DNA from 3 places in the Lysinibacillus sp. NPDC096212 genome. Region 3 is predicted to be linked to each of the others. Evidence: riboswitches for the same ligand, from Rfam matches in the RefSeq annotation. Region 3 holds a riboswitch; each other region holds the start of a gene.

Region 1 (7,880 bases), on a different contig from region 3:
TGGAGCTAGTAGATGGCAATCTACCTAATGACAGCCCAGCCTGTGATGTACTAGTTATTAAAAACATAGAGAAATGGCTCGTGACACAAGATCTTGAGGAGGATGAACCCCTTGTCAAAACCATTTTGACAAGACTAAAGACTCTTGAAGAAAATTGTGCGGTCTATATAATAGTGACCGATATGGGTCGTGGGGTTGTGCCAATGGAAAAACAGGCACGATTGTTGCGTGATACATGTGGGCGTTTGTACCAGGCATTATTCGCTGAAGCTGAACAAGTCGTACGCATTTGGTACGGTATAGGCGAACAAATCAAATGATATAGTTTTAAAAAAATTTTATTAGGCTTTTCATTTTGGGGATAAGATTTCCAAGGACGTATGCTTTGTAAATAAGTTGATTGGAGTGGAGGTTGGGCGACTCCTTGGGGATTAGCGTCACAGATGAGACCCTGCAGCGCAGCGAAGCGGCTCATCGGACGCCCCCAGGAAAGCGCCCAACCGGAACGGAAATCAACCCCACGCTATTATAAAAAATTTAAAGAAAAGAGGAAATGGGATGGATCGACAAAGATTGATGAAATTGACGCTCACTGCCATGGTTGCGGCAATTTGTGCAGTGGGTGCAGTCATTAAAATTCCAACATTTATTTCAACTGCAGCGCTTGACTCTGCACCTGCATTGTTGAGCGTTGTCTTTTTATCTCCAGTATTAGCTGGGGTTTCGGGAGTCATTGGGCATTTTATCTCAGCCTTAACTACTGGCTTCCCTCTAGGGCCACTACATATTATTATCGCAGTAGAAATGTTTATTGTTGTATGGGTCTTTGGGGTCATGCATAAAAAAGGAATGCATTTCTGGAAATGGCCCGTGGCACTTATTTTAAATGGTGTTGTGGCACCTTTACCATTTTACTTTATCATTAGTCCGGCATTTTACTGGGCGTCACTGACTAGTCTTCCATTGGCAACACTCGTAAATCTGGTGATCGTTGCAATTGTGATGCCAATTCTGTCAAAGGTGTTTGTGCGTAAGGAAGGTCGAGTACATTGAGAAATGCAATAAAAATAGGTGAGCTGTTTGCTACAACAGATAATGCCGCAGCCATTGGCGAAAAACCACAAGATGTTGTGTCTGCTCCAGACAAACTAACGGCATACTTCACGGCGCGTGTTACTTTTTTAGAGCAGCTTGCTGCAAATGCTTTACCAAACCATATTTTACTCGCTAATTTTTCAGGAGATGCTGCATGGTCTCGTTATGTTGCAGGCATTCAGCAGGTTTTTGATGAGGCGGGGCTTAATTGTCCACCGATAGACGGTAGTACAGAGTCCAATATGCCGACTCTACAATCAGGATTATCTATAACGATGCTAGGTGAACAGCAAAAACACACAGCAACTAAGTATGAACAGCTTAGTTGGTACACCTATGGATTACCGCTTGTAGGCAATGAAATCCTTGCTCAGCCTGAAGATGTCGCACAGCTCCAACCTATTTTTCAGGCGTGGAAAGAGGGGATTGTGCAGCAAGTATGGCCAGTTGGATCAAAAGGTCTACAAGCAGAATTTACCCGCCTTTTTAGCGAGCAACAGGTCAAAAGTTCGTTAGATGTTGAGAAATCGGCTGGTCCATGTGCAGTAGTTTTGCTAGGAATACAGCCTGAAAAAGAGCAGCTAGCACAAAAAAAATTTCCTAGAAATTTTGAAAAACTACGTAAAACTGCATTGTAATTGGGCTTGCTTCGAGAAAATGTAGCACTTTATAACTTGCAAGGGGCAAATCGCCTATTGCAACAATAAACACAATATGTTAGATTTGTTTAGGAGTTAAAACACAATATATAGTATTTTGGACGAACGGTACCAATATGGTTTAAAAGGGAATTCGGAAAAAGAGTCATCTTAGGCCGAAGCTGTCCCCGCAACTGTAAGTGCTGACAAATGATGAGTAGGCCACTGTGAAGAACGGGAAGGTGATCATTTGGAGGAAGCATGAGCCAGGAGACCTGCCGATATGTTCAAGACAGCAACACATTCTTCGGGGATTGAGAAGTGGAGGCGAGAGATTTGTTCACTTCTTTGTGCGCTTATCCTTCATTTCCATTTCCGATTTTACTGCGATCACGTAACCGATAGATGTTGCGTGATCGCTTTTTGTGTTGCTGGAGAAGGAAAGGGAGAGAATGTGTACATGACAATTCAAATCGAACAGCAAATGACTAAGCTCAAGAAAAGTTACACGGAGGATGAACTCGAAAGTTTTGTGAGGTTATCGGATCGATGGCTACGAAAAAACGACAATGCCACATTTGAAGCATGGGCAGATGCGATGATTTTACAAACGCTTAGCCTCATTGATGAAGAGGAGCCATACTGGACATTTGTCGCAGCTCAAATTTATTTAGAAAAATTATATGACCAATTTGCGATGCGTCGTGGTGTCTCAGTGAAAGATGTTTATAAGGTTTTCCCAGAACATTTAGCACACTATACAGAAGTTGGTTTGTATCATGAAAGTTTAACAACAAAGTATAGTGAGCAGGAGCTTCAGGAACTCGCTTCTTATTTAGAATCAAGTCGAGATGAGTTGTTTACGTATATAGGTTTAAAAACATTAATGGACCGCTATGTAGTCCGTGATTACACGAAAACACCGGTGGAATTACCGCAGGAACGATGGATGGTCATTGCGATGACTCTGATGCAGGATGAAACAGAAAATCGTTTAGAAAAAGTACGTGAATCTTACTGGGCAATGAGTAATTTATATATGACTGTTGCCACACCAACATTATCAAATGCAGGTAAAACACATGGACAGCTATCAAGTTGCTTTATCGATACAGTAGATGATAGTTTACAAAGCATTTATGACACGAATACAGATGTCGCAACATTATCGAAGTACGGCGGTGGTATTGGTGTTTATATGGGTAAAATTCGTAGCCGAGGCTCATCTATTAAAGGCTTTAAAGGTGCATCAAGTGGTGTTTTACCATGGATTAAACAACTTAATAATACGGCGGTTTCAGTCGATCAGCTTGGTCAACGACAAGGCGCTATTGCTGTCTATTTAGATGTTTGGCATAAAGACGTCTTTACGTTTTTAGATTTACGCTTAAACAATGGGGATGAGCGTTTGCGTGCTCATGATATTTTCACAGGGCTATGCTTACCGGATTTATTTATGGAAACGGTAGAAGAGCGCGGGGAATGGCATTTATTTGACCCACATGAAGTGCGAGAAGTTATGGGCTTTTCACTAGAGGATTTCTATGATGAGAAAAAGGGTGACGGCTCTTTCCGTACTAAATATGAGGAATGTATCGCCAATCCATTGTTAAGTCGTGAAGTTGTACCAGCCATTGATATTATGAAGCGTATTATGCGCTCTCAGCTTGAAACAGGCGTGCCGTTTATGTTCTATCGAGATGAAGTCAATCGCATGAATCCGAATAAGCATGAAGGGATGGTTTACAGCTCGAACCTGTGTACAGAAATATTCCAAAATATGTCAGCTACTGAATTTGAGTCTATTACCCTTGAAGATGATGTCATCGTAACACGTCGCAAGCCTGGAGATTTCGTTGTATGTAACTTATCGTCTATCAATTTAGGTAGAGCAGTACCGGCTGGTGTTCTAGAACGATTAATCCCAGTTCAAGTACGTATGTTAGATAACGTTATTGCTTTAAATACAATTCCAGTAAAACAAGCAGAACGTACGAACCTACGCTACCGTGGTATTGGACTTGGAACGTTTGGCTGGCACCATTTATTAGCTTTGAAAGAAATTCAATGGGAGTCTGAGGAAGCTGTAGAGTTTGCGGACAAGCTATATGAAGAAATTGCATATTTAACGATTCGTGCTTCTAACGATTTGGCATGTGAAAAAGGAGCTTACCCATTATTTGAAGGCTCAGATTGGCATACGGGTGCGTATTTTGACAAACGTGGCTATGACAGTCATAAATGGAATGCATTACGCGCCGCGGTTGCTGAGAAAGGTATGCGTAACGGCTATGTAATGGCAGTTGCACCGAACTCATCAACATCTATTTTAGCAGGCAGTACGGCTACGATTGATCCGATCTTCCAAAAGAGTTATTCAGAAGAGAAGAAGGATTACAAAATTCCAGTAACAGTACCTGATCTATCACCTGTGACAACTTGGTATTATAAATCTGCTTATTTCATCGATCAAAATTGGACAATCAAGCAAAATGCTGCACGAGCACGTCATATCGACCAAGGCATTTCACTTAATTTATACGTTCAAAATACGATTAAGGCGAAAGATTTACTAGCATTGCATATGAATGCTTGGGCGAGCGGTGTAAAAACGACTTATTATGTGCGCTCAACATCTGTAGAATTGCTAGAATGTGAGTCTTGCGCGAGCTAGGAGGAAATAACAATGACAACTATTACAAAACGACAAATTATGGATAAAGATGCACCGAACCGTTCAACAGGAATTGTCAACGGACGTTCTTCTAACATTTTGAACTGGGATGATGTGCGTTTTAGCTGGGCATATCCTAAGTATAAAAAAATGCTAGGGAACTTCTGGACACCGTTTGAAATTAATATGAGCAATGATGTCAAACAGTTTCCACAGCTATCAGCAGATGAACAGGAATCCTTTTTAAAAATCATTGGCTTGCTAGCACTATTAGATAGTGTACAAACCGATTTTGCGGGGAAAGTAGCGGATTATTTAACAGATTCAAGTTTAAATGCACTAATGATTATTTTAGCGCAACAAGAGGTAATCCATAATCACTCTTATTCCTACGTGCTATCAAGTATTGTCAACAAAGACGAGCAGGATCGTACATTTGATTTTTGGCGTACAGAGCCAGTGCTAGAGCGACGTAATGATTTCGTTATTAAGGGCTACCAAGCATTTTCCGAGGAGCCATCTGTTGAAAATATGCTAGAAGCGATTGTTTATGATGTGATTTTAGAAGGTTTATTCTTCTATTCTGGCTTTGCGTTCTTCTATCATTTAGCACGCAATCAAAAAATGGTGGCCTCGTCAACGATGATTAATTATATTAATCGCGATGAACAGCTACATGTCGATTTATTTGTGAAAATTTATCAGGAGCTATTAGAGGAATATCCTGAATACGATACACCTGAACGAGCAGCTCGTGTACAGGAAATCTTCCGTGAAGCCGTTCAACTAGAAATCGATTGGGCCAATGAAGTGATTGGCGATAAAATTGCTGGCCTCGATGTGGAAGATGTGCATGATTATGTACATTTCTATGCTAATGTACGCTGTAATCAGCTTGGCGTAGAGCGTCCATTTGAAGGCTATCGCAAAAATCCATTAAAGTGGGTTAAAGCGTATGAGGATGTTGATTTAGGGAAGACAGATTTCTTCGAGCAACGTTCTCGCCAGTATGTAAAGGTTAATGTAGAAGATAACGGCTTTGATGATTTGTAATGCCAAGTCCACCTCCATGTTGAAAAAACATGGAGGTGGATTTTTTTGTGAGAATAGGGGGACGCTTAAGTAAAAGAAAAAAATTGCTCAGGTTAAACAAATGGGTTCGGGGGACAAAAACAATAGAAATCGCACGAAATGTGCTCATGTTAGCCGTTATTATTTACCACCGTCATTGAGAAAAAGGCTACATACCCCAAAATCGCAAGGACTTGTAAAATAATCCCTATTATACTGCAAATTAAACCTGCAGTTGCTAATCCTCTACCATTTTCATTAGTTGTATTAATTTCTTTTACAGCTTTATTTGAAAAAACTATTCCGATGATGCCTAAGATAAAGCCAATAAAAGGTATAAACAATGATAGAATTCCAAGCGTTAAAGAAATTACAGAATTATTGTTTGTTTGATTTTTTTCAGACATTCGCTATCCGCCCTCTTTTAAGAATTTAAGCATTTTTTATTTATCGTTAATATGATCGTACTAAACTATTTCGCACTAAAAATCGATCATTAAATGTTATCGGTACACCTTTCCCATCCTTTTCGGCGTGAATATGTAAATGTGGTTCGCTTGTATTACCCGAGTTTCCTACTTTTCCAAGTATTTGGCCCGTTGTTACTTTATCGCCTTGTGCCACCACTACGCTGCCTTTTTTCATATGAGCTAATAAAACAGTAGCATCATGGTTCTCACATGAAAGAGTGACATGATTCCCCTCAGGATTTTCGGGATTAGATTTCGGAGGAGTGAGGTCAGGTAAATCATTTTGTATGTTGACTACTTTTCCGTTACAAGGACTATATAAATCATCTGCGAATATTTGATATTTATCTAATTGTTCTGGATATAGTCCACTTGCACGGGTTCCGAGCGTATTTAATTTTAAAATGTCTAAAGCATATTTTTGACCTGGATAGGCTTGATGATAGTTCATTAACACCTGATTGCCACCCTGTCCGACATAATAGGTGCCATCCTTAAGTGGGAAAGATAACTCAATTCCTTTTTCGGTTACTGTATAGCTTTTCACGACCAAAGCATTATAAGTACCAAAAACCAAAATGAGGACAATATAAATACCAATTGAAAACTTTTGAGATAGCGTATATTTTGTGGTAAACGGTAAATTTCTTACCCTTTTCCAAGAAAAAATGAAAGTGACAATCAAGAGAGCCAACCAAAGAAAGCGAACATAATATCCGACCCAACTCCAGTTTCCTGCTTGAAATAACCAAACGATTAGTGTTGCCGTCACCAATGAGTCCAACAACCATTCCAGTTTACTTTTAAAAGCAGCTTTCCATAGCGAAATAATAAAGCTGGCAGGTAATACGATTAGCATACCAATGGAATAAAAGATTGGAAGCACTATTTCTCATCCCCCTTTAGATGCTTTAATAGAATCTCTTACATCATTGGTAATATTTACATCATTCTAATTTTCATTTTAACATAGTGATAATAATTAAAGAACCTTTATCCGAGAGTTCAGCGTTCTTACATGAAAAAAGCCATATTCGCGTGATTCATGCTAACATGGCTTTTCTCTAGTTATTCAAAAAAATCGTCTTCGAAAAATGGTTGAATACCAGCTTCCTTTAAAAAGTATTTGTATTCAGTAGGGACGTCTAAAAGTGATTTATTGGGAAGTAATACTTCATCTCTCAATCGTTGGACGAGATGAGCATCTAATTCTGGAAACCATTGTTCATATGGTACTTTTCTTTCTTCTTCAATAGAAATAAAAAACCTAATCATATAGTTAAACATCACAGGGAAATCTTGTTTAATTTGTTGATGATGAGCAACGAAGGCTTCAATGTAATTATTCAATTCATGAAGCGGTTCATTTGGATTATATCCACCTAAATATTTTCGGTCGTGCTGTGGAATAAAGGTAAAACCACTGAGAGCATGCCATGCACCGAGCATTACTGTAAAAGCGGTAAGGGCACATCTCCGTGTTTCTAAATCTCGATCATTAAAAAAGCGATAATATTCATCATACTCAAAACCTCTACTAGTATAAAAACCTCCAATACCAAAACCTTTAAGACCCTCTGTTACTTTTTCTACAATAGATTTTGTAGAAGGCTGTAATTGCTGATTTTTATCAAGTGTGATAATTTCATCGCTACTAGAATCTAATCGATGACCTAAATAAGTAATTGTTCGATAGTACGTTAATATATCTTGATCAGTTGTCGTATAAGCGATGTTGCTAATTAAGAAACCCATTGCTTCAGCATGCTCTCCTAAGTTATATAATGACATCGCGTAAAATATTTTCATTTGTTCTTTTTTAGGAAATTTACTCAACGCTTCTAAGTATAGCTTTTTCGCCTCTACAAAGCGTTCGTGTGTTCGATAAATGCAGCCTAATTTGATAAATGCGTCCTCTAGTTCATCATCTGC
Region 2 (7,880 bases), on a different contig from region 3:
CACACCAAATTTGCTCTGGATAATGTCGGGATGCAGCAAGTATGCCTTCTTTCGCTATATCAATACCTATGCCAATACTGTTATCTTTTTTATCTTCCATAATACGGGCTAAATGCGAACCCTCACCACACCCTGTATCAAGCACGGTTTCTGCATTAGCAATCAGCTCTCCGATTTTATCTTCTACTAAATCATAGATGCCACTATCAATAACCGCTTTTCGAGATTCAAAGAGGTCTTTACCGTACTTAGAAATAGCACCATGTGTCAGCATATTGACGTAGCCTTGCTTGGCAATATCAAAAGAATGATTTGAGGAACATACTAATCTACCCTGCTCAAATACACTCATTGACTCCTGACAAATTGGACAAGCAAAAAGTGTCATATTTTTATCCATTAAGGCTGCCCCTGCAGCTCTTTTAGAAAGTGCTCCCATTAATTCGTCTCCTTTTGTTCTGTAGGTGAAACAAGTGCAAAACGCTCCCACTTACGACTTCTCCATCTAAAGTATACAATAATGGCTCGCATCCATTCATCTGCCGAAATCGCTAGCCAAATACCTACTAACCCCCAATGTAAAACGAATACGAACAAGTACCCGAGTGGGAGGCTCATACATACCATTGATAAGAAACCGATATTCACCGGGAATCTTGCATCCCCCGAGGCACGCAATGAGTTAATAACTACAATATTCATTGTACGCCCTGTTTCAAGCAGAATGCTTAATGCTAGGACAGATGCCCCGATGGCTATTACCTCTGGATTATCAGTGAAAACGTGCATAAGTTGCTTACGGAATATCGTCACAACTACAACCATAGTTATCGTAAAGGCAAAAGCTGCTCGTACACTTAACCAAAGCTGATGATAAGCTTGATCTTTTTTACCAGCACCGACATTTCGCCCAATAATTATAGCTGTGCCCGTCCCGATTGCAATCGCAAATAAATACGTAAACATCGAAATATTCATAGCATATTGTCTTGCAGCAAGTGTCTCTGTGCCTAAATACGTTGCATAATAAAGGAAGACAATCTGACAGAACTGATAAAGCACCTGCTCAAATGCTGACGGTAAGCCTATATTTAATATTTTTTGAACATATTCCTTTGAATACTCGAAATAATATTCTAACTTCACCCTTACTTCCATCACTTGATACAACAGCCAGAAAAACACAAGAACTGCTAATCCCCGGCTTACAACTGAGGAAATAGCCGCTCCTTTTACACCTAACTCCGGTAATCCTAAGTTACCAAAGATTAAACCGTAGTTTAATACAACGTGTACCACATTCATACCTAGTGATACATACATCGTTTGCTTTGTCCATCCATGTACACGGATAATCGCTGCTAACGCATTTATAATTGCCTGTAAAAAAATAAAGCTTCCTATGATTGCCAAATAGCTTTGGGCATATTTAAGCACTTCTCCCTGCAAGTTCATCATGGTCATTAAATGACTCGAAAAGAAGAAAAATAAGACACTCATCATTAGTCCAACGACCAAATTCATCGTTACTGCTAAAGCAGAAATTTTCGCAGCTTCAAAAAAGCGCCTTGAACCTAAGTATTGAGATACAACAATGGAAGCACCATTACCAACTACCTCAAGTATTAAAATTGCAATATGAATATACTGATTGGCTGCACCAACCCCTGATACTGCATTATCTGATAAAGCACTAAGCATAAAAGTATCTGCTAGTCCCATTAACATAAATAAAAATACTTCTAAAAATATCGGCCACGTTAAATGGAACAAGCTTAACTTATTTGTCTCTTTTATATCACTTTCTCTTACTGTGTCTGACAATTTCAACTTCTCCTATACGCTTCATAAGAATTTTACGGGCAGTTAATCTCCCAACTACCGATTTTGAGATGAGAGTTTTGTACCTGACGCTTCGCTTTCGGTACAGTTAAATGACTGCCCGTTACAGCGGGATAAAAATATATAGTATCTTATCATAGATTTTTAGGGTGTAAAGAGTATTTATAACGAAACATTGTAAAGGTAGTATAATACGTAAAAAATCCCTCTCACAATTTTATGCGAAAGGGTTTCTTATCATAGTAAGCAATGGTCATGCAATTGCTTACGTTTTTCTGTTGTTAAACCAAACTCTCGCTCTAAAAAAGCAGTCTTAGAACCATATCGGTTATCCATTGCATCAAATGCCGATTGTAAATAGTCCTCACGGGCAGACATTAAGGCGTAAAATTGCTGTAATTCTCGATCGCTATAATCTTGCTGAATTGTCTGAGCCATTCGTTCTACTAAGGGACGTAGATGTACATTTGTATCTAAATAGTCCTCCATGATCGTTTCCTCAGGTACATCTAACGCCAGTAAAATAAGTGCGCTGCCAATACCTGTTCGATCCTTCCCAACCGCACAATGGTGAACAAGCCCTAAATTTTCAGGTTGTTGAATCGTTGCTATTAACTTTTTAAACGAGTCATTATTAAAAGGCATTTGTGCATAAAATTCTCGGAACATCTCTAGGCTTACAATCTTATAAAAATCTTTTCCACCAGTGTTTGTAGGCATCTCAAAAGCATGATTTCCCTTTGCTGGTATTTGAATATACTTGGCATACGGAAATACCGGATTAGGATTATTTTGAGCCTCATGGTTGTCTCGATAATCAAAAATTGTTTTCACACCTAGCGTTTTAAATAGCTCCTTATCTGTTTTCGTCATTTTACCAAGTGCTGCTGAACGATAAATCAAACCATTCTTAACAGTACGCCCATCTCTCGACTTATAACCACCCATATCACGAAAATTATAAACTGCTTCAAACGGAACAATCTTCATATCAAGCTGTTTCATTCACTGCACCTCTCTCTGTTAGCAAGCATGCTTACCTCTATATTATAGAACAATTCGATATAATACCAATTTTCGCACTAGGGAATGTCATACGCTACTTTGAACGCTGAGGGGGGGATTTCAGCGAATCTTTATTGAAGCGGGGAGATGGCCGTATTACCTGATCACTTTTTCATCAAAGCGGAGCAGTTATCCACTCTAACCGATCACTTTTTCATCAAAGCAGAGCAGTTATCCACTCTAACCGATCACTTTCTCTTCAAAGCAGAGCAGTTATCCACTCTACCTGATCACTTCTTCATCATAGCGGAGCAGTTATCCACTCCAACCGATCACTTCTGCTTCATAGCGGAGCAGTTATCCACTCCAACTGATCACTTCTTCATCAAAGCGGAGTAGTTATCCACTCTAACCGATCACTTCTGCTTCAAAGTGGATCAGTTATCCACTCCAACCGATCACTTTCTCTTCAAAGCGGATCAGTTATCCACTCCAACCGATCACTTTCTCTTCAAAGCGGATCAGTTATCCACTCCAACCGACACTTCTTCACCGAAGAGAAACGGGTTTTTACCCTGACATTTCACTATTATCCATCAAAAAAGCTGCCCTTGATAAAGGACAGCTCCAAAATACTATTTAAATAACTCAGGGTAAACTGCTTTTGCTATTAACTCAACAGCTTCGCCAATACGCGGACCCGGACGGTTTGAAATATCAGTGTCTATAGAATACACCGCTTTATTTTGAATGGCAGTGATTGAATTCCATCCATCACGAGAGAGGATTTCTGCCGTTGGGTTTTCCCCATAGTTTATGGTTGTTAAAATGACATCTGGATTTTTTGCAATAATATCTTCCTCAGATACCTTTGCCCAACTTTTGAGGTCAGCAAAAACGTTCTTAACATTTGCAGCATCTAAAATCTCTTGTTGGAATGTACCAGAACCAGGTGTATATATGTCTGGCTTCGGACTAATTTCTAAATAGATATTTTTTGGTTCTTTCACATCTTTAACTTTTGCTTGGACTTCTGCAATTTTACCTTTAATATCATCATTTAACTTGTCGCCTTTATCTTTGATTCCCATAACTGTTGCGATTTGTTGGATATCCCCGTACACATCATCAAATGTTTTAGCCGATTGAATGGCAAACACTTTAATACCTGCATCTTCGAGACCTTTTAAGGCATTTAAATTTTCTTCATCGCCTCCAGTTGTATAGGCAATAACGACATCTGGCTTTAACGCTAAAATACGCTCACTATTGAATTTTACAGAATCAGAAACACGTTCAATTTTTTGCGCTTCTTCCGGATACGTATCATATTCAGTTGCACCAACGATTTTATCCCCCACACCTAGAGCAAATAAAATTTCTGTATTACTTGGTTGCAATGAAACAATAGTTTTAGGTGCGGCAGCAAACTCTACTTCTACGCCACGGTCATCCTTAACTTTATAGCTAGTTTTCTCAACTTGTTGATCTTCCTTAGAAATAGTCTCTTTATTAATATCCTCTTTCGCGCCACAGCCAACTAAAACGAGTGCTAACATTAACACAGAAAGCCATTGTAGCTTAAACATTTTCTTCATTTCATTGATTCTCCTTTTTCTTTTTCATCGGGTATGACTTACTAATAAACGGTATTTCAGCAATACCAGCCTGCTGATTCATAAAGACAGCCATTACAAAAAAGACATTGGCTAGTAATCCTAAATAATCAAAGAGAATAGCAGGTACTTCCCGTTCTTCAGATACTTTGTGCAAAACGCGATATGATTTTTTCGCCTCACTACGGCATAAATGTAATGCAGTAGCAGCCTCTGTCCCTTGAGGTAATACAAAGTTTTGTATTTCATCCTTAACATGACTAACATAGAAATCATAGCGATTACTTAGCCAAGTCAAATTATCTTCAGTTACCGCCAATTTACCTCGTACTGAGCCATTTACATGGTAAGCCATTGGTAAAATGGCTAGTAAATCATCTACTACTACCTCTACCGTTTCCTTTTTTACCGCCACCAAAGCGACGCCAATATGTGTTGTAAGGCTATCTGTTCGAATTTCAAAATCTACCGTTGATGCCTTTTCACGCATAAATGGATAACAAGAATAACGTGCATCTTTTTTCAAATCTAAGTCCCCGCTTTCCTTCGTGAAAAATTCTTACTTTATTCACACCTTCTTAGGATTCCAGCAGGTGAAAGATAAGTGTACATAAAAAAACGTTGTTCCCACTCCTAAGGAAACAACGAAAATAACATAATAGTGTCGTATAGACACAACATAGCCTATGTAATTGCCGCATATTCTCCTAGCTTCCGAAGAGTTATCATACGTTCAAACAAAGGTCGGTCTCCTGGCTTGTACAGTTCACTACATTCAATCATGTTGTGAGTCATAAAAACCTTCCCATCAGATAATTCGACAGTGGTATATCTTTATGATTCCTGTACTTACAGTTGCGGAAACAGCTTCGGTTTTTCACCGAATTCCCGATTATGCTATAGTTTAGCACCCTTATTCTGCAAGAATTATTCACTTGTTTAGCAGTTTAACATAGATTAATAGGAAAAAATAGCTGTGGAATTAGAATAAACAAATACGATGGATAAAGATCATGCAGGTATCACCTTATGCACGCGGGTGTATTCGTTACCCCACGGGCATTTCACATGCTCGTGCAGGTATTTGTTATATTTCATAGATTGATGTTATAAAAGCTATCTCTCAACGAAAGCATGCGCAAAAAAAACAGCTATTTTACATCTTTTAACGGATGGCATTCTTATATTTCTTTTTGCATTTAACATCTTCTTCTTCTTCAATTAAACGTCGAGCAATCTCTAGTAGTTTTGGGTCATTCGTTGCATCGAATAGCTTTTTAAAAGATACAATAATATCATAGCGTATCAATGTCGGGTGCTTTTCGTCTAAGCATATTTGAAATCTTTTCGCCAAATATGACACGACTAAATCTCTTTGTACCTGCCCTGCTAAACCTATTCTCCAAATCGCCTGCAAAGTATGCCTCGAAGTTTCTGTTTTTTCATCATACGTTACTGCCCAAATCTTTAAGAAGTCCTCTAATACTCTTTCTTCGGGATCACTTTTTGCTGCCAATGCGCATAAAAATTGTGCAGCACTTGCACGTACATGTCCGTTTTTGTATGTAAGAGCTTGAACAAGTTGTTCCCAAACTGAATATGTCCAATCAACTGGTTCTTGCATAATTTTCATTAATTCTTCGTATGATTTGTATTGAATATCAAGGTCACGCTCTGTTAAATTACTAAAAAGTTGCAAAATCTCTTTTTCCATGATTCATCCCTACCTTTATTGTTTCAGAACGTAAAAATGGTAAACTTGTAAGTATTGTATTAATTTCTATCATTCGTTACTTTACTACTACGAAACTAAAGTCACAAACACTTTTAATTTCAAAGTAAGGTACCTAATTATTATATTTCAAAATTATCAGAAATGAGTATCATTATGCAAGGAAACATTTCTTTCGGCTATAAAAGACACATTTTACATGTTAGCTTTATAATCGGAATTAGCCTTCTATGAATCCAAGCGAAATACGCTATAACGATGGCAATCATTATATGGATAATTGATGCTATACCTTACATCGGCTCTATTTTCATTTTAGTAACTGGTAATATGGTAGTAAATATATCTACTTATGTAAATAAATTCATCCTAGATGTTATTTTACTCATTATTCATCGACTAGTCGAGCCTAAATTAATGGATCACTATATCAGGGATGATAGGTTTACTCGCAAAATCTTGAATACCGTCAAATATTAAAAAAGGTCATCTTTGTAATTTTTTTTACAAAGATGACCTTTTCGCTATTTAAATCGTCTATATAATAGTAGGGCTTATTGAATACGACCGAAGCCTACTAAATATTGATTCCACCAATCAAGTGATTCAATGACAACACCTTTATTTTGAGCATCGATCATCGTGTTATTTCCTAAGTAAATACCTACATGCGCTATGCCTGAACCATAGCTGAAGAATACTAGGTCACCTACACGTGCTTCACTTGCTGAAATACGTTGTGTTGCTAAATATTGTTGTGATGCTGTACGTGGTAAAGATACGCCTGCTTGTTTGTAAGACCATTGCACAAGACCTGAACAGTCAAATCCTGTTGATGGGTTACTGCCGCCCCAAACATAGCTACGGCCTAAGAATTGCTTTGCAGTTGAAATTGCATCACCTGAAGATGCAGTACCTGAACCAGAACCAACAACGACTTTTTGTAGTGATTTTTCATTGTTCGCTTTGCCACTATTGTTAGTGTTGCTAGTATTACTGTTACTGTTACTATTATTATTGTTACTAGTATTATTGTTAACGTCGTTATTTGTTGCTTGTACTACTGGAGTAGCTGCTTGAAGTGCACGTAAACGAGCTGCTTCTTCCTCTGCTGCTTTACGTTCTGCTTCTAAACGTTCTTCTTCTTGTTTCGTTGCAATTTGTGCCTTTAAAGCTAGAGATTTCGCTTCATTCTCAGCTTTTTTTACTTCCATTTCGCTTTCCTTTTGTTGAAGCTCTTGGAATTGTTTTTGAAGCTCTTTTTGTTTTTCATCTAATGTTGTTTTTTGTTTCTCTAAATTAGCCTTATCCGCTTCTTGTTGATCTACTAATTCTTGGTCAGCATCCATTAATGTTTTTACCGCTACGACACGGTCCATTAAATCTGCAAAGCTTTTCGATTCAAGAACAGCACTTAAATATATACCTACAGTGTTATCTTGAGCTTGGTATGCAGCCATACGTTCACTTAAAATTGTTGAACGTTGCTCAATACGTTTTTTAGTATCTACAATATTTGCATCAACTTCTTTAATATCTGCTTGTACTTTGTTAAATACTTTTACTTTTTCATCGATCTCTTTTTGTAAATTAGTTAATTCTTCTTGTAGCTTTTTAACCTCTGTATCTATTTTAGCTTTCTTATCAATCATTTGTTGAGATGTTTCTTCTGCGTGCACTACGGT
Region 3 (7,880 bases):
CAAAATCTCTATTCTTTAAGTCATAGCTATAAAATATCATAAACCAACAATACATCGGTTAATTCTACAACAAAATGCATTTTTATTCAATCCATAAAAATTTGTTATTGTTATAATTCTCTTTTAATTATCCACACTTCTTCTTAGTATCATTATCTTTCGACAAAGATCAATTAAGCCTTGCATAATTGCATCCGGAGGCTTTAACTTCTCTCAGCAGGTGTCCAAACATCCGCTGAGAGAAGTTAAAGCTTGGTGAAACTCTCCATTAATCATACCTATTTTGATTGCCTAAGAGATTTAACTAGCCCTTAATAGGCATACAAATAGACCATACCGTCTTTCATCTCATATGTTAATTATGAACCACAACTTATCAAAACAGGAGGTTTTACCATGCATAGACGTATGCATCATCATCATCATCACGCAGGTCCACATTGTTGTCCACCGCAGCATTGCCCAACTCAATTTGAACAACCACATTGTTGTCCACCAGAGGAATATGTACGCACTAATTACATCCATACGGTCGTACCTCATGTACAACCAGCACATATTACAACAGTTAACAAACATATAATTGATCATCAATATCATTTCCCTTGCACTGAATGTGTAGTGGAAGAATGTTGCGAAACACACACACTTTGCGAGATGCCACCTGAGCCTTGCCATATGCCACATCATCATATGGGACATCATCATATGGGGCACCATCACATGGGCCATCATCATATGGGTCATCATATGTGCCATCCTATGGATCATCATATGGGTCATCATCATATGGGCTATTAAAAAATATGCGATGAGGTTAGTAATACCTCATCGCTTCATTTTTTTATAGCATACTCCTATGAAAATACCTATTTCTATCTTTACTATCGATCTCTTAATTTCATAAGAAAAACCGAGCACCTATACTAGGCACTCGGTTAATATTTTTAGTACATTTTTAAATATTGATCGCGTTCCCATTGGTGTACTGTTGTACGATACATGTCAAACTCGATTTCTTTTGCTTCTTTAAAGTTTGCATAAATATGCTCACCTAAAGCTGCTTGAGCTACTTCATCTTTAGCAAGTAATGCTAAAGCATCATCAAGTGCTGGTGGTAAGTTTGCGATACCATTCGCTTTACGCTCTTCATCAGACATCACGTAGATGTTTCGATTAATAGCAGCTGGTGGTGTTAAGTTTCGACGGATCCCTTCAAGACCAGCTTCTAAAATAACAGCCATCGCTAAATACGGATTAGCAGATGGGTCCACAGAGCGTACTTCTACACGAGTTGAAAGACCACGTGCTGATGGGATACGGATAAGTGGTGAACGGTTTTGAGCTGACCATGCTACATAACATGGCGCTTCATAACCTGGTACAAGACGTTTATAAGAGTTAACTGTTGGATTTGTCACAGCTGTGAAGCCTTGAACGTGGCCAAGCACACCTGCCATGAATTGCATTGCTGTTTCAGAAAGGCCTAATTCAGTAGATTCATCGTAGAATGCATTCTCTTTACCTTTAAATAACGAAACATTAAAGTGCATACCAGAACCCGCTTCACCGAATAATGGCTTCGGCATGAATGTAGCATGTAGACCGTGTTTACGTGCAATTGTTTTAACAACTAATTTGAACGTTTGAATATTGTCACAAGCTGTGATTGCGTTTGCATATTTGAAGTCGATTTCATGTTGTCCAGGAGCTACCTCATGGTGAGACGCTTCAATTTCAAAGCCCATTTCTTCTAGCTCTAATACGATATCACGACGGCAGTTTTCGCCAAGATCAGTTGGTGCTAAGTCGAAGTAACCACCGTGGTCGTTCACTTCTAATGTCGGTTCACCTTTTGCATCTAATTTAAATAAGAAGAATTCTGGCTCAGGTCCTAAATTGAAGCTTGAGAATCCCATATCTTCCATTTTCTTAAGGATACGTTTTAAGTTGTTTCGTGGGTCACCAGCAAATGGCTCGCCTTTAGCAGTGTATACATCACAGATGAAACGTGCTACTTTCCCTTTTTCAGAAGTCCAAGGGAACACTACGAAAGAATCTAGATCAGGATATAAATACATATCTGATTCTTCGATACGTACGAAGCCTTCAATGGATGAGCCATCAAACATCATTTTGTTTTCTAGTGCTTTGTCTAGTTGGCTTACAGGAATCTCAACGTTTTTGATTGTGCCAAGAATATCTGTAAATTGTAGACGTATAAAGCTTACGTTTTTTTCTTCGATTAGACGTTTAATGTCCTCTTTAGTGTATTTACCCACAGTTTTCCACACTCCTATAAATTGTCTAGCTTTTTATTATTACCCTACTCTATTAATAAAGAAATGAATGATGTTGCTTTTTATTAATAGAATCGAGATAAATCCCCACGTCGGATGGATGATTTTTGCATGCGCTGCGCTTGACGCACTTCTTCACGCATGATGTGACGTAATTCTGAGTCACTTAAATCACGTTCATCTGTTGAAACAGGTTCATTCTTTTTAGCGAACAGCTTTTTAATTTTCGCCATGTTCATACCCTGATCCAAATAATCTTTAATTTCCAGCAGTGTATCGACGTCATTTAATGAAAACATTCGACGGTTGCCTTCTGTTCGGTGCGGCTCAATTAAATGGTGTTCTTCATAATAACGAATCTGACGTGCCGAAAGCTCTGTCAATTGCATTACGATATTCATAGATAATAACGGCATAGTTCGTCTAATTTCACGACTCATTTAAGTCCCCTCCAATACCTGCTAATAATATAACGAAAAATTTACACTGTCAACCACTCATGTAAGGTTTCCTAACATGAGATAAAATAATTTTTTTGAACTGACGAAAAATTGTAAAAAACTAAGTTTATGATCCTAACGTAGGAGTGATTTCTGCTAATATACGTTTTAACAAAGGTCACCTTCAACTTTTCGTCCATCAATAAAAAAACTATTCAAAATGGAAGTTTTGAATAGTTTTTCGTTACCTATTTTTGGATTTTTTGAACAGCACTACAAATTGCAAATTTTACGTGCTCGTATGTTAACCCACCTTGAATAAATGCTGTAAATGGCGGACGAATAGGACCGTCTGCTGTCAGCTCAATACTTGAACCTTGAATGAATGTTCCAGCTGCCATGATGACATCATCCTCATAGCCAGGCATATACGCCGGTTCTGGTGCATAATGCGCATTAATTGGTGAGTTCGCTTGAATTTCACGGCAAAAAGCAATCATTTGTTCCGCGGTTTGGAAAGAAACCGATTGAATTAAATCTGTACGATTAGCATCATAGCTTGGTGATGTATTCATGCCAATTTCCCCTAGCATAGCAGCTGTGAAAATGGCACCTTTTAATGCTTGAGATACTACATGTGGTGCAAGGAAAAATCCTTGATAGAAGTCACCAAGCGTATTTAATGTTGCTCCTGCTTCAGCACCAATACCTGGTGATGTCATTCGATAAGCACATTTTTCTACTAAATCTGCACGCCCCGCAATGTAACCACCAATTTTCGCTAAGCCTCCGCCAGGATTTTTAATGAGCGAGCCTGCTATTAAATCAGCCCCAACCTCGGTCGGTTCCTGTGCCTCAACAAATTCACCGTAGCAATTATCAACGAAAATAACCGCATTTGGTGCTAATTCACGGATTTTTGCACACATTTCTGTAATTTGCGAAATGGTAAAGGATGGGCGTGTTGCATAGCCTTTCGAACGTTGGATAGCAATCATTTTTGTGTTTGCTGTAATTGCAGCTGCAACACCTTCCCAATCGATCTCTTGATTATCGATTAAATCCACATGGCTATAACCGATTTTATAATCTTTTAACGAGCCAGTATCCTTATCGCCACCATCAACTATTGATTGCAATGTATCATACGGCTGACCCGAAATATAAAGTAATTCATCACCTGGACGTAGTACTCCGAATAAGCTAAGTGTAATTGCATGTGTACCAGAAATAATTTGCGGACGTACAATGGCAGCCTCCGCTCCAAAGACCTCTGCATAAACTCGTTCTAGATTGTCACGCCCCTCATCATCATAGCCATAACCATTAGACGGGTGCAGATGATAATCACTAACTTGATGCTTTCGGAACGCAGCAAGCACTTTTTGTTGATTGAAGAATGCCATGTCTTCTACCTTTGCATGAAAAGGGCGTACCTTTTCTTCTATTTTAGCAGCTAATGCTAGTGTTTCTTCTGATAAATTGGTTGTAAAAGTCATTATGTTCTTCTCCATTTCACATTTGTTCAAATCTTATCTTATCAATTTGTGAGCTTGCCTGCAAAGCTTGCTAATTTCATTAGGCACTAAGTTAAATGACCAACTAAATCTATTTAATTCTGTTATAATAAGGTATTTGATATCTGATAATTCCGAATCAAAAGTCGATGCTTTTCTTTGCAAAAACTTCTAGATACAAAAAAAGGTAACTTTAATATTTTCTAGTAACTAATCTACAACAACATGAAATGATTTATTCACATAAGGGGTGAAAGGGTTGGCTTGGGAGGTTTTTAGTATCATTGGAACAATTGCCTTCGCAATTTCCGGGGCAATAATTGCAATGGAGGAAGAATACGATTTATTCGGTGTCTATATACTCGGTATCGTAACTGCTTTCGGCGGTGGAGCTATACGAAATCTACTCATAGGTTTACCTGTAACAACATTGTGGGGTCAAGATATGATGTTTCAAATCGCCATTGCAGCCATCACAATTTTTTTCTTATTTCCACATCGTCTCATTCAGCATTGGCATCGCTGGGGCAATTTCACTGATGCTATCGGATTATCGGCATTTGCGATTCAAGGTGCCCTTTATGCTGTGAAGCTCGACATGCCTATTAGTGCCGTTATTGTAGCTGCTGTCTTAACAGGGTCAGGTGGTGGAATTGTTCGCGATTTATTAGCTAGACGTAAACCGTTAGTTCTTCGTGATGAAATCTATGGTGTTTGGGCAGCGCTAGCCGGGCTTATCATCGGACTTCAACTATTTTCAGGGGATATCTTTTTATATGTATTATTTGGAGTGATCACAGTACTAAGAATACTTTCATACATGAAGAAATGGCGTTTACCGTTACGGAGGTTGAATCGAGCATAGTTATACTGTTGCATAATTAAAAAGCCCAAATATCAGATTTGGGCTTTTTTGAATTTATAAATTCCTTATTTATCACAAACTCCGTACATCCTCAGCAGCGACTAAAGTTAATCTTTCAACAGCAACATAGCTTCTTCTAAAGTAGCCATATTTTTCATCATAGAGCATGCTGCGTCTAAAATAGGAAAGGCTAAAGCTGCACCAGAGCCCTCACCCAATCGCATATTCATCTGCAACATCGGTTCAACTCCGAGCATTTCAGCAGCAATTTTTGCACCTGGTTCTTCAGAGGCATGAGATGGAATGATATAGTCTTTTACGTTTGGTTCGAGTTCGTATGCAATAAGTGAAGCAATAGTAGAAATAAAGCCATCAATAACAACTGGTTTACGATGTGCAGCTGCGGCAAGTATTACTCCAGCCATAGCGCCTATTTCTAATCCACCGACCTTTGCAAGAATATCAATAGCATCATCGCGATTTGGTTTATTTAATGCAATAGCATTGTGAATGACTTCTACTTTATGTGCTATCCCCCCTGGTCCTACTCCTGCACCAAAGCCTGTCACTTCATTTGGATGACATTCGTGAAGAACCGATAATATTGCAGCACTTGGAGTCGTATTACCGATCCCCATTTCGCCTGTCCCGAGTACATTGATTCCTTTTTTAATTTCTTCCGTTGCTACCTCAATTCCTACTTCAATGGATTGAATGGCTTCTTCCCTTGACATAGCAGGACCTTTTGCCATATTGTCCGTGCCATATTTAATTTTTTTCATGATAACACCAGCATCATGTGGAATATCCTCTTTTACACCAACGTCTACTGTAACAATTTTTGCATCTGTGATTTTTGCGATAGCACAGACACCTGTTCCTCCTCTAGGAAAATTTAATGTTTGAAAGACCGTCACATTTTGTGGATTAGGTGTTACCCCTTCATCACAAACACCATGGTCTGCTGCACAGACAATTATCGCCTTTTTATCAATCGCAGGAAATAGGTCTCCTGTAATTCCAGATAGTTGTACAGCAAGAGCCTCCAGTTTCCCCAAGCTTCCAGGAGGCTTGCAAAGTGCATCTATGCGTTCCCTTGCCTTCTCCATCATTTTGTGGTCAGCACTTTGAATGTTTTGAATCGTCTGTTGTAATAATTGCATGAAAATTTCCCCTTTCTTTTTTGCCCTTGTTACTCGAAGAATGATTTAGAGAAAAAAATAAAAAGCCTGTAGTTTATTCCATAACAAATAAACTACAGACTTTTCCATCGTCTATATAACCGAAGCAGATAGGCAGGTCTCCTGGCTCAATTTCAACATTTCATAGAACCTTCCCAGCAAGACGCTAGTGGCATTCTCTATGAAACTCCCTTTTACAGTGGTGGGACCGCTAAAGCTTTTCACTTTATTCCCTATTCTCCCGCAATGGGCACCTAATGCTTTTATGCAATTAGTTTAAATCTACGTCAAAGTGGTTTTTGTGTCAATATATTTGATTAAACGGAAAATTGTTCCAGGCATTCCTTCGAAAATTGATTCATATCGCGCCTACCCAACCATAATCCATTTTTTCTAGGTAAATCCCTAATCGTTCACAAGTAACGGATGCAATTAAGTTTCTTCTTTCCTAAAATTATAGTAGGGAAAGTAATTTTTTGATGTAAGTCTATTGAATAGAAATATGCTGATGACTAACATGAAAAATAACTACATTTCAAACTTAGCCTTCATTTTGCATTTTCCTAATCTCAACAATATTCTTCCAGATCGCCCTATCAACTTTGGCAAAACTACGTATGCTTGGCGTTGTATTTACTTCAAATAATATAGGTTTTCCTTCAAGATTTATTCCAAAATCAATGCCATATTCTCTACAAGGAAAGTGGGATGCTATTACTTCAGATGCTAAAATTGAATCTTCTTTTAGAGAGTCTATTGTTTGATCTTTCTTTGTATTATCCATCATCAAATAACCTGATAATAATTCTTCAATCGATATTGCTTGAGAACCCCGATTTGAATTGACAATCCCATGATCCTCAGTTGCAAGCCTTCCGTAAATTCCACCAATTATCCATTTTCCCTTTAGATTTTGAACATGAACACGAATGGATATTGAATCCCCATCAGGGGTTAGACTTTTAACCCCCTCCTGTATAATATAAATTCCGCTTAATCTACCGTGTTTCTCATATGGATGTAGAACTTGGTGGAAATCCTCAATTGCTGCCACACATTTACTTATTTCTTCACCTTGCATGGTAAATCCGTTAAAACAATAGTGTCCATCTTTTCTTTTGCAGACTTTATAAATTGCTCTTCCTTGTCCAGCGCTATTATGTTTCACATAAACATACTCATACCTATTTAATAAATAGATTAGATTTTCTAGACTGTAAAGTGTTGTTTCTGGAATGCAGTCAGTTGTTAAAGGATTTTGTTTTAAAAGTAAGAATTGTTCCCATTTTCCAAGTCCATTTTTCAATAAACTCACCTCATTTAGTTAGATATTTTTATTTCTTTTGTATTAATAGTGTAGTCCTCCCCACTTATGGAGGTTACTGTATTGTATGTAAATAGATTTATCTTGCATGGGTGAGCGAGACTTGGTAACGCGACTAATATCTCCTATTTTTCTGTTAGAGTCATAATAAATTTTCTACACTAGAAAAGTAGCATTATGATTGTTCTCAATGCATCCATTTTATTGATTTCAAAATCATTAGCTTCTAATATATTTGCCCTGCTAATCTTTA

The links. Region 3 has a riboswitch for cobalamin ahead of cobT (nicotinate-nucleotide--dimethylbenzimidazole phosphoribosyltransferase). Riboswitches for the same ligand answer to the same signal wherever they lie in the genome.
Region 1: linked by a shared signal. The riboswitch ahead of ACIQ7T_RS16720 (ribonucleoside-diphosphate reductase subunit alpha) and the one ahead of cobT (nicotinate-nucleotide--dimethylbenzimidazole phosphoribosyltransferase) in region 3 are both predicted to bind cobalamin.
Region 2: linked by a shared signal. The riboswitch ahead of ACIQ7T_RS10265 (hypothetical protein) and the one ahead of cobT (nicotinate-nucleotide--dimethylbenzimidazole phosphoribosyltransferase) in region 3 are both predicted to bind cobalamin.

The regions. Positions count from the first base shown of each region.
Region 1 is NZ_JBIWFQ010000017.1:51,675-59,554, reverse strand. It holds gene ACIQ7T_RS16735 (bifunctional adenosylcobinamide kinase/adenosylcobinamide-phosphate guanylyltransferase) at 1-320, shown strand, start outside; gene ACIQ7T_RS16730 (ECF transporter S component) at 559-1,053, shown strand; gene ACIQ7T_RS16725 (hypothetical protein) at 1,050-1,733, shown strand; cobalamin riboswitch at 1,844-2,031, shown strand; gene ACIQ7T_RS16720 (ribonucleoside-diphosphate reductase subunit alpha) at 2,194-4,407, shown strand; gene ACIQ7T_RS16715 (ribonucleotide-diphosphate reductase subunit beta) at 4,420-5,460, shown strand; gene ACIQ7T_RS16710 (DUF4190 domain-containing protein) at 5,610-5,885, opposite strand; gene ACIQ7T_RS16705 (M23 family metallopeptidase) at 5,932-6,834, opposite strand; gene ACIQ7T_RS16700 (tetratricopeptide repeat protein) at 7,017-7,880, opposite strand, start outside.
Region 2 is NZ_JBIWFQ010000008.1:61,923-69,802, reverse strand. It holds gene ACIQ7T_RS10290 (putative RNA methyltransferase) at 1-439, opposite strand, end outside; gene ACIQ7T_RS10285 (MATE family efflux transporter) at 439-1,824, opposite strand; gene ACIQ7T_RS10280 (tyrosine-protein phosphatase) at 2,080-2,847, opposite strand; gene ACIQ7T_RS10275 (hypothetical protein) at 2,995-3,246, shown strand; gene ACIQ7T_RS10270 (ABC transporter substrate-binding protein) at 3,483-4,445, opposite strand; gene ACIQ7T_RS10265 (hypothetical protein) at 4,447-4,989, opposite strand; cobalamin riboswitch at 5,189-5,394, opposite strand; gene ACIQ7T_RS10260 (hypothetical protein) at 5,629-6,177, opposite strand; gene ACIQ7T_RS10255 (C40 family peptidase) at 6,750-7,880, opposite strand, start outside.
Region 3 is NZ_JBIWFQ010000001.1:35,141-43,020, forward strand. It holds gene ACIQ7T_RS00200 (hypothetical protein) at 397-801, shown strand; gene glnA (type I glutamate--ammonia ligase) at 948-2,282, opposite strand; gene ACIQ7T_RS00210 (MerR family transcriptional regulator) at 2,366-2,740, opposite strand; gene ACIQ7T_RS00215 (methionine gamma-lyase family protein) at 2,989-4,239, opposite strand; gene ACIQ7T_RS00220 (trimeric intracellular cation channel family protein) at 4,517-5,122, shown strand; gene cobT (nicotinate-nucleotide--dimethylbenzimidazole phosphoribosyltransferase) at 5,230-6,285, opposite strand; cobalamin riboswitch at 6,400-6,576, opposite strand; gene ACIQ7T_RS00230 (YheC/YheD family protein) at 6,845-7,609, opposite strand.